Regions from separate parts of the Listeria marthii genome, predicted to be linked through region 1. Evidence: a T-box and tRNA genes for the amino acid it is inferred to sense, from the RefSeq annotation. Region 1 holds a T-box; the other holds one or more tRNA genes.
The links. The T-box of region 1 lies ahead of leuS (leucine--tRNA ligase). A T-box ahead of a tRNA ligase gene usually reads a tRNA of that ligase, here a tRNA-Leu.

Region 1 (5,305 bases):
TAACTGTTTTCACCATATGATGATACGCTTTTTCTAAATTAGCATTCGCATCAGTTGTCACTTTTTCAGCGAGTGTGCCTTCTTCAGTTACTAGCAAACGCCAAATACGGTCTAAGAATTTACGCGCACCTTCTAGTCCATTTTCATTCCAAGCAATCGAAGCTTCGAGTGGTCCCATGAACATTTCATACAAGCGAAGTGTGTCTGCGCCGTATTTTTCTACTACTTCATCAGGGTTAACGACATTGCCTCTTGATTTGGACATTTTTTCGTTATTTTCACCAAGAATCATTCCTTGGTTAAACAGTTTTTGGAAAGGTTCTTTTGTTGGAACTACACCGATATCGTACAAGAATTTATGCCAGAAACGTGCGTAAAGAAGATGAAGCACAGCATGCTCTGCCCCGCCGATGTAAACGTCAACTGGAAGCCATTCTGCTAGTTTTTCTTTGTCAGCAATTGCTTCGCTGTTTTTTGGATCGATGTAACGCAAGAAATACCAGCTTGAGCCAGCCCATTGTGGCATGGTATTTGTTTCACGGCGACCTTTACGGCCATTTTCGTCTGTTACGTTTACCCATTCATGCAAGTTGGCAAGTGGTGATTCGCCTGTGCCTGATGGTTTGATTTCCGTTGCTTTCGGCAGAAGTAGTGGTAGTTCTTCTTCTGGAACAAGTGTCGATTCGCCGTCTTCCCAGTGGATAACTGGAATTGGTTCACCCCAATAGCGTTGTCTGCTGAACAACCAGTCGCGCAAACGATAGGTAATTTTACGGCTGCCGATACCTTCTTTTTCTAGCCAATCAATTGCAGCGGTAATCGCTTCTGCTTTAGCTAGTCCGTTCAAAAAATCGGAGTTAATATGTGGTCCGTCGCCAGTGAATGCTTCTTTTGTAACGTCGCCGCCTTCAAGTACTGGACGAATATTCAAACCAAATTGTTGCGCGAATTCAAAGTCGCGTTCGTCATGTGCTGGTACGGCCATAATTGCGCCTGTTCCGTATTGAATCAATACATAGTCAGCAATCCAGATTGGCACTTCTTCGCCGTTGATTGGATTAATTGCATAAGCACCAGTGAAGACACCTGTTTTATCTTTTGCAAGGTCGGTTCTTTCTAGTTCGCTTTTTAATTCTACTTGTTTTTTATATGCTTCTACTGCTTCTTTTTGCTCCGGTGTAGTGATTTTTTCGATAAGTTCATGCTCAGGTGCAAACACCGTATATGTTGCGCCAAAAAGAGTATCTGGGCGTGTTGTGAAGACGTTAAACGTTGCATCGCTACCTTTGATTTTAAAAGTAACTTCTGCTCCTTCAGAACGACCAATCCAGTTACGTTGCATGTCTTTGATGTTCTCAGGCCAGTCTACTAGATCAAGGTCATCTAGCAAACGATCCGCGTATGCAGTAATTTTAAGCATCCATTGGCGCATTGGTTTACGGAAAACTGGGAAGCCACCGCGTTCACTTTTGCCATCGATAACTTCTTCGTTAGCTAAAACAGTACCAAGCTCTGGGCACCAGTTTACAGCGATTTCTGCTTCATAAGCTAGGCCGTTTTCATATAGTTTTTCGAAAATCCATTGGGTCCATTTATAATATTCAGGATCTGTTGTATTGATTTCGCGATCCCAATCGTAGGAAAAACCTAGTGATTTAATTTGGCGAGTAAAGTTCGCAATATTAAGTGCGGTGAATTCTTCTGGGTCATTACCAGTATCAATCGCATATTGTTCAGCAGGAAGGCCAAATGCATCCCAACCAATCGGGTGAAGTACATTCTTCCCTTGCATCCGTTTCATTCGAGACAAAATATCAGTTGCTGTATAACCTTCTGGATGTCCTACGTGAAGACCTGCTCCAGACGGGTAAGGAAACATATCAAGTGCATAGAAGTTTTCTTTATTTTTATCTTCGGTTGTTTTGAAAGTGTTATGTTCACTCCAATATTGTTGCCATTTCGGTTCCATTTTTTTATGATTAAATGTCACTTTACTCATCCTCTTTTCCTTAAAATATCGAATTTTGGCTACAAAAAAACCCCTACATCCCAACGGCTTATCGCCATGGGACGAGAGATGCTTCTCCCGCGGTACCACCCACATTAGTGTTTGACCACTCAACTTATCAATTCCTTAACGCGGAAAACGGGGATACACCCAAGCTCCATGGTAAGTTCATCCGGATTTTGTGACTGACTTGCACCAACCGTCAGCTCTCTTCACACCAAAATATGCAGATTACTACTCCAATTCATCGCTATTTCGCAAAATTCATTAGTTTTATTGTAGCTGAATTTCATTTTTTTAGCAAGCGCTCTGAAGATTTATCTAACTTTCCTACTAAAATGTGCTAAAATGAATGGAGAATTTCATTTGAAGGAGTCTAAAACTAGTGAAACAAACGAATCCATTTGTATATAGTAATGATAATAAAAGATATCATACGTGGAACTACTGCTTGCGCGAGGAATTTGGGCAAAAGACGTATAAAGTGGCGCTTGATGGCGGCTTTGATTGTCCGAATCGTGACGGCACGGTCGCGCACGGCGGTTGTACATTTTGTAGTGCGGCAGGTTCTGGGGATTTTGCCGGCAACCGCGCGCTTGATTTGAAGGTGCAATTCCAGCAAGTTCGCGACAAAATGCAAACGAAATGGAAAGATGGGAAATGTATCGCTTATTTCCAAGCATTCACGAATACACATGCCCCGGTTGCCGAGTTACGTGAGAAATTTGAAACTGTTTTGAATGAGCCGGGTGTAGTTGGGCTTTCGATTGCGACAAGACCGGACTGTTTGCCAGATGATGTGGTGGAATATTTAGCTGAGTTGAATGAACGTACTTATTTATGGTTGGAGCTTGGTTTACAATCCGCTCATGATGAAACTGGGCGATTAATTAACCGGGCACATGATTATGATTGTTATGTAGAAGGTGTGCGTAAACTCCAAAAACATAATATCCGCATTTGTACTCACATTATTAACGGTCTTCCAAAAGAAACGCCGGAAATGATGATGGAAACAACGCAGAAAGTAGTAGAAAGTGGCGTGGATGGTATTAAAATTCACTTACTTCATTTATTAAAAGGAACGCCGATGGTAGAAGATTATAAAAAAGGTGACTTAGAATTTTTAACGCGTGATGGTTATGTGAACTTAGTAGCTGATCAACTCGAAATCTTACCACCAGAAATGGTTATTCACCGAATTACAGGTGATGGTGGCGTGGATGATTTGATTGGACCAGTTTGGAGTTTGAATAAATTTGAAGTTCTGAATGCGATTGACGCGGAATTGGTACGAAGAGATAGCTGGCAAGGGAAATTGTATCAACCTGTGGAAGTGAATGCAAAATGAATTTGCGCGGCATTCTCCCCTTCGCACATGATACGCTCCGAAAAGTAGTTCGTTCTGGAGATTACGTGGTGGATGCGACTTGTGGTAATGGGCATGATACACTTCTGCTAGCAGAACTAGTCGGCGTCAATGGACATGTGCTTGGATTTGATATTCAGCAACTGGCGATTGATGCGACGAACACTCGGTTAGAAAATGCGGGTGCCAGTTCGCAAGTAGAACTCGTATGTGCTAGCCATGCGCGCATTCCGGAATATACATCCAAACCGGTTCGTGCCGCTATTTTCAATCTTGGTTATTTACCTGGTGGCGACAAAGAAATTACAACAACTGCTGATTCTACGCTAGAAAGCATTGGCCATTTAATGGAGCTGCTCGAAGTTGGCGGCGTCATTATTCTCGTTATTTATCACGGTCACCCTGCTGGAAAACAAGAAAAAGATGCTGTCGTGACTTTTTGCGAAGCTATCCCCCAACAAAATTTTCATGTATTATCTTACAAATTTATTAATCAAAAAAATGATGCTCCATTTGTCATTATTATTGAAAAAAGAAAACCTAGACAGGCTAATTAACCGCTTTGTCTAGGTTTTCTTTTTATTTTTTAAAATCGTATTTGTCTGCTACGTATACATCATACCAAATCATGAAAATAACGACTGTCCAAATTTTACGACTGTAGTCGAATTTACCGGCACAGTGGTCGTCTAGTAAGTCTAGTACATATTGTTTGTTAATTAAATGATCGGTTGGTGATTCTTTAATGATGTTTTTAACCCAAGCGTTCATTTCGTCTTTTAACCAGTGACGAATTGGTACTGGGAATCCTAGTTTACGGCGGTTAAGTACGTGTTCTGGTACAAATGTTGCTGCCGCTTTACGTAAGATATATTTGGTTGTTCCATTGGTTGTTTTCATTGTATCTGGAATATTTCTTGCCACGTTGTACACTTCTTTATCAAGGAAAGGTACACGGACTTCCAGTGAATTAGCCATTGTCATGCGGTCAGCTTTGAGAAGAATATCTCCGCGAAGCCACGTATGAATATCAATATACTGCATTCTTTCTACAGGATGATAATTCGTTGTTTCTGCATAAAATGGATCTGTAATGTTCGTATAATCATGACCAGCTTGATATTTTGGAAGTAAAATTTGTTTTTCTTTTTCGGTGAACATTTTGGCGTTTCCGATGTAGCGTTCTTCCATCGGCGTTGTTCCACGTTCTAAGAAACTTTTACCACGCATTCCTTCTGGCATAATACGCGCCAAGTTATTTAACATTGATTTAAATACGCCTGGCATTTTGTTAAACATTGCAAGGGAATTTGGTTCGTTATAAATGTTATAACCACCGAAAAGTTCATCTGCGCCCTCACCAGATAATGCTACGGTTACTTGTTTGCGAGCTTCTCTTGATAAAAAGTAAAGCGGAATAGCAGCCGGGTCAGCAAGTGGATCATCCATATGCCAAACAATTTTCGGTAATTCTTTCATATATTCTTCTGGTGAGATAACATAACTAATGTTTTCTACGCCAAGTTTGTCCGCTGTTTCTTTTGCTACATCGATTTCACTGAAACCATCGCGTTCAAAACCAACTGAGAATGTTTTGATTGCTGGGTGGTATTCTTTGGCAATTGCTGCAATAATCGATGAATCAATGCCACCAGATAGGAATGAACCAACTGGTACGTCAGAACGCATATGCATTTTAACAGAATCATACATTACGTCACGGACTTCTTTAATCCATGCGTCTTCTGATTTAGTTACTGGTGCAAAAGATGCTTTCCAATAAGTCGTAATTTCCATTGGTTGACCAATTTTTTTCGTAAACTGATGTCCTGGCTCTAAACGTTTTACATTTTTAGTTAAGGAATCTGGTTCTGGAACAAATTGGTACGTCATATAATTTTGTAATGATACTTCATCTAATTCTTTTT
Region 2 (5,305 bases), on a different contig from region 1:
TTGCATAACGGCACATTCCACCTAGGGCACCAAAAATTCCCACATATAAAAAATACATCCTCAAAAACCCCACTTCACAAAAAAACCACCCTGAAATATTTACATTCCGGGCAGTCGCCTTGTCCTATTTCTTCTATACTATAACGCAAAACATTCCTATTATTCAACTCACCGGAAGTCGCAGAATTGTCTTCATTTTTTCAGGATCAGCTTTCCGCGGATCACTCAAATAAATTTCATGATGCTTCCGAACAGCTCCTGTATCATTTTGAAGCCCTTCCTCTTCCATAAATTGATGCATTTCCGCCACTGTCTTCACTTCTTCACTAAACGGCCCAATATGCATCATTTGCACACATTCCCCTTCTTCAAAACGAACCAATTTCACACGGCTCGTATCGACATCAGGCTTTTTCTTCTTAGCAATCTCTTTCGCCCATGCCAACACTTCTTCCGTAACAAAGTCGGGTTGTCTAAGAATCGACGTCCAAAGCCAAGCATCCCGGTCCTGCAAGTCAAACATGCCCTCTGACCACCAAAAACCTTCCAGCGGTGGCACAACAAAATCCGTATAACCCGTCAGACGCGTCTCGCCCATTTTACTCATTTTAATCGTATAAGCAATTGCGTAAAGAGACTGCACCGCTTTTTGATATTCCTCGCCGTCTGGATCCCCTTTTCCATCCACCATCAAAAAATTCATCTCTGGCACAAAAATACGCTCAGGTTTCCGTTTTGGCGCATAAAATTTCTTTTCTTCTTTTTTAAAATCAATTTTCTTCTCAGTCATTTGAATTCCTCCTCGTTCATCCAGTATGGCATCAGCCTCTGAAAATTATCATGACTAGCTGCCGTCTTTGCTGCATAATTCATTAACTTATCTAAATTACGTGACTCGTCTCCCGCCGCCCAACTAATAGCCGCAAGAAGATGCATCGCCGAATAAAGCGCATAAAGTTCCCAAAAATCGGCAAGTTGTTCCTTTTCAATATAGCCTAAAATGTTGGCTTGTGCAAAAGGAATACTGACCTCTGTTGTAAAAAAGCCAATTTTAGCTAAATCAAATAAAGGGTCACCGAACTCTAGCCGATTAAAATCAATAAGCCCCGCAAATTTTTTATTATCCAAAATAATATTTGCCGGATGAAAATCGCCATGTTGTAAACAAATTGGTCTATTTTTTAATCTAGCTAGATTATCATGAACAAACTTTTCGGTTTCTATCAGAAATGGAGCTGAGATTTCTAATTTTTTTAGTTCCTGTGCTTTTCGTTTGAATTTGGTTGACTGAAAATCAAACCAATTCATTACTGGTATATCTAAAGGTAGTTCATGGATTTTCCGTAAAAGTTCTCCTGCCGAAAAACCAGCTTTAAACTGTTCCAAATTCGACAAATGATTCATACCACTTTCCGCATCTTCTCCGCGCAAATAATCAATAATCATGTAGCCCTCTTCACCGATAGAGCCGAAATCATACGCCTTTGGGACAAGCGGAATTTGAGAACTTAACGCGCGGATTATTTCAAATTCTTGCTTCCGTTCTTGAAGTAAATCTTTTGGAAAAACGCGAACAAGGTATTTTTCATCCATTTGATATTTCCTATCGATAGAAAAACCTTTTTTTATTTCCGAAATCACTTTCGCATTATGCAACATTTTTAATTGTGTCACATCCATAATCAGCTCTCCCTCCTGTAAACCCGCTATCCTTCATTATACAAGAATACGCTTACTTTTTCCCAATTATTCATGCAGAATTTGTTGACAAAATAAAGGCTTCAATATTATAATTAATTTTGCTACACATACGCGGTCGTGGCGGAATCGGCAGACGCGCTAGGTTGAGGGCCTAGTGGGGTAAAACCCGTGGAGGTTCAAGTCCTCTCGGCCGCATTATAAAAGACAGTCTTGGTTAATTATAACCAGGACTGTCTTTTTCATTCTCACGACAAAATATCATAAGCCATCTTATACTTCGTTGATTTCGCGAAATGCGTGCTTGCGTGTTTTTTCACCCGGTCAATCAGTACGGGATCATTGGACGCATCAATTTTTTTCAGTAGTTTTATCATTTTCGTTTCGTAACTCACTTGCTCGTTTTGGTGATATAAAAGCAATGTTTCGGTGTATTCCATGAAGTAATTCAGCTCTTGCACTCGCTCCATTACTCTGTTCATGATTCCCATTAATGAAGTTGCTTTTTCGACAGATCCTTTTTCCGCAAAAATGACCATCAATTCCGTTATGACAAGATAATCGTTATTGTTAAAGCTTGTATTAGTAGTTTCATAGGCCATCAGTTCTTCATACAAACTGGTGATTTTCTCATCAAATAGCGTTTCATTTCCTTCAATGTTTTCAATTTCTGCCATTTTTAATTGAACGACAAAATAATAGAGTTTTTTCGCTTCTGGATATTTCGAAAAGTAATGCAGTGTTTGTTCAAATCTGTTTTTTGCCTCTTTCATAAAGCCAATTTGAAAATAAATATAGCCGTAGAAATAAAGAATAGCCACAAACCGCTCTTGCTCTTCATCCTTTATTAAATCCCACGCTTGCTGAATATGCCCAAGTGCTGGTTCATAGATGCTTTGGCAAATATAATTGATACAGATACACACGTGAAAAACAGCATGAAAATCTTTATTATCCGTAATATCCACGCATTTTTCCCAGTATTCCACTGCTAATGGATAATCGCATGTTGCATGAGAATGTTTTACCGCCTGACTATAGTAATAGTAGGAAAGTAACTGACGCGGGAAAGAATCTGTTGCACGTTTTTCTGTGCTATTTAAATATTTGGCTTCTACTTCCTCTGCTTTAGCAAATTCCCAAGTTTTATAGTAAAACGCTACTTTTAAACAATAAAAACTGAGCTCGATAGCTGGTGATTCATGCAGTAAATCCACCGTTTCAGCTATTTTATTTAAGCGTTTTTCCATTTCTACTGGATTCGAAAATACCAATAGTTCAAAAATTCCATCCATTTCCCTCAGCAGATCTTTGTTCGTTTCTTCCTCACTCATTAATAATACTTCTTCTGGTATTTCTAGTCTTCTTGCTATATGCATCAACGTTTCAAACGAGGCAACTTTTATGCCATTTTCGATATTTGCTAAATAAGGAACTGAAATAATTCCTTGGGCTACTTCTTTTAAAGTTAGCTTCTTCTCTTTACGAATATTTTTAATTCGCAAACCGATTAAGTTCATGATGTCACCGCCAATTTTTCCATATTTTCCTTTTAATTATAACCATTTACCAACGGAAAACAACCGTCTTTTTCAACTATCTTCTATTTTTACTATCCTGCATTTTTTCATATTATAGCACTTTACAAAACGCTATCCCTTACATACAAAACGTTTTAGACCATAAAGGCTCGATTGCCTTTTGACCTAAAACGAATAATTATCTCTATTTAATCTTTAAAAAAATTCACTGAACTGTCATAACTAACTCTTTGGAATTTCGACTTGTTTATCAGTATAGGGAAAGCAGAAATATTCCCACGTATTCCTTATTTCACCTAATACTGACATCTTATTACTTTTTTAGTCTGCTCCCACATGCGACTAATTCCGTTAATAAACAACAAGACTTTTGGATTCTTTCCCTTATCGAATCCGAAAAAATCGCTACACATTCCCTTTTAAAACTCGTTCTACGTAAAAATGGAAACGTAGATTTTTATTTTACCATCGAAAATAAATAATTTCGCAAAAAGGAAACATGCTACTTTTTCCGCTTTTTTGAAGATGTTTTTGGTTCGTTTTATCTAAAAAGGCGAAGATAGATGATATCTTCGCCTTTTTTCATTTAAATAAAATATGTTTTTTCTTCATATAAACTACGATGGATGCCGCTACGATCATTTCTGAAATCGGAATTGCTAGCCAAACACCAGGAATACCAATGATTGGTGGTAATACTAATAAGAAAATTACCATAAAAATAATCTCACGCGAAATCGTAATCCATGTCGCCATTTTTACTTTGTCCGATGTTTGGAAGTAAGTCATCATCACAAAGTTGAATCCCATGAACAGATAAGCCGTATAGAATAACTTGATGCCGTTACTTGCTAACTCTCTAATTTCCGGGCTAAAGTTCCCGAACATCGAAACGAGTAAATTGGAGCCAAAGAAACCAACGAGTAAAAAGCCAACTCCAGTACTAAACGCAACGATAATCGCGATTTTCAACGTTTCCAGCTCTTTTTGTCTTGCTTTTGCGCCCCGGTAATAACTAATAAGCGGCTGAATCGCCGAGCCCATACCAAGGAACAGCATCAAAATCACACTATGCGTATAATTCAACACGGAGAACGCCGCGACCCCAGCAGTTCCAGCAATCGCCGCAATCGAAATATTATAACCGAGCGTGAAAACCGATACGCCAACTTCTGCTAAAAAGCTCGGCAAACCAATCGACAATGTCTTTTTGAAAAAAGCTTTATTCCAGTCCACTTTTACAAATTTCAAGCGGCTCGATTTTTTGAAGAAATGGGTAATTAGGATGAATACACCGATAATAATCGCCAGCATTGTTGCTAAAGCAGAACCGGTTACACCCCATTCGAACACAAATAAAAATAAATAGTTCAAAATAACATTACTAATCGCCGTCACAATAAGCGCAATCATCGATAAATTAGGATCGCCATCATTACGTACAAAAATACTTAAAATATTTTCCAGCGTCAGTGCAAATCCGAAAATAAGTAGTATATTCATATATTCCAGTACATAACCAATCGTATCGTCATTCGCACCTAAAAAATAAGCTAATGGTTCTTTAAAAATAAACGCGATAATTCCAATAATAATCGTAAGCGAAACAACTGCTAAAATCGCATTGGTGAAAATCGTTTGTGCTTTCGCGACATTCTTTTCCCCAATCGCAAAGGAAAACTGGGTTGCAGCACCAATACCAATCCAGATCGAAATCGCCGTAAAAATAGTAAATACTGGTACGGCAATATTTATTCCAGCAAGTGCCACCCCGCCGAGCTTATGCCCAACAAAAATCCCATCAATCACGATGTTCAAAGACATTAATAACATCCCCACTAAAGAAGGGACTAAATATCTAAAATAAATCTTTTTTACTGAATCTGTTTCTAAAATTTCAATATTTTTTGCCATGTTACACCTCTAATTCAAGGCTTTTAGCGTAATTCCTCTCCAGAAAATTTGCCATAAAGCCGTGATTTTCTTTTCCGTTCTTTCTGGGTCATTCACGTACACAATGTCAACAATGACGGCATCGAGAATCCCCATGTATGCTTCTTTCATCG

Region 2: it encodes a tRNA-Leu, which carries the amino acid that the T-box ahead of leuS (leucine--tRNA ligase) is inferred to sense. The anticodon was not compared.

Annotation. Positions count from the first base shown of each region.
Region 1 covers NZ_JAASWB010000003.1:23,156-28,460, reverse strand. Annotated here, with positions in the region: gene leuS (leucine--tRNA ligase) at 1-1,990, opposite strand, end outside; T-box leader at 2,064-2,265, opposite strand; gene mnmL (tRNA modification radical SAM protein MnmL/YtqA) at 2,394-3,359, shown strand; gene mnmM (tRNA 5-(aminomethyl)-2-thiouridylate-methyltransferase MnmM) at 3,356-3,934, shown strand; gene asnB (asparagine synthase (glutamine-hydrolyzing)) at 3,957-5,305, opposite strand, start outside.
Region 2 covers NZ_JAASWB010000001.1:284,528-289,832, forward strand. Annotated here, with positions in the region: gene crcB (fluoride efflux transporter CrcB) at 1-58, opposite strand, end outside; gene HCJ55_RS01475 (GyrI-like domain-containing protein) at 164-790, opposite strand; gene HCJ55_RS01480 (aminoglycoside phosphotransferase family protein) at 787-1,680, opposite strand; tRNA gene HCJ55_RS01485 (tRNA-Leu) at 1,813-1,896, shown strand; gene HCJ55_RS01490 (helix-turn-helix domain-containing protein) at 1,947-3,218, opposite strand; gene fepA (multidrug efflux MATE transporter FepA) at 3,822-5,153, opposite strand; gene fepR (efflux pump transcriptional regulator FepR) at 5,163-5,305, opposite strand, start outside.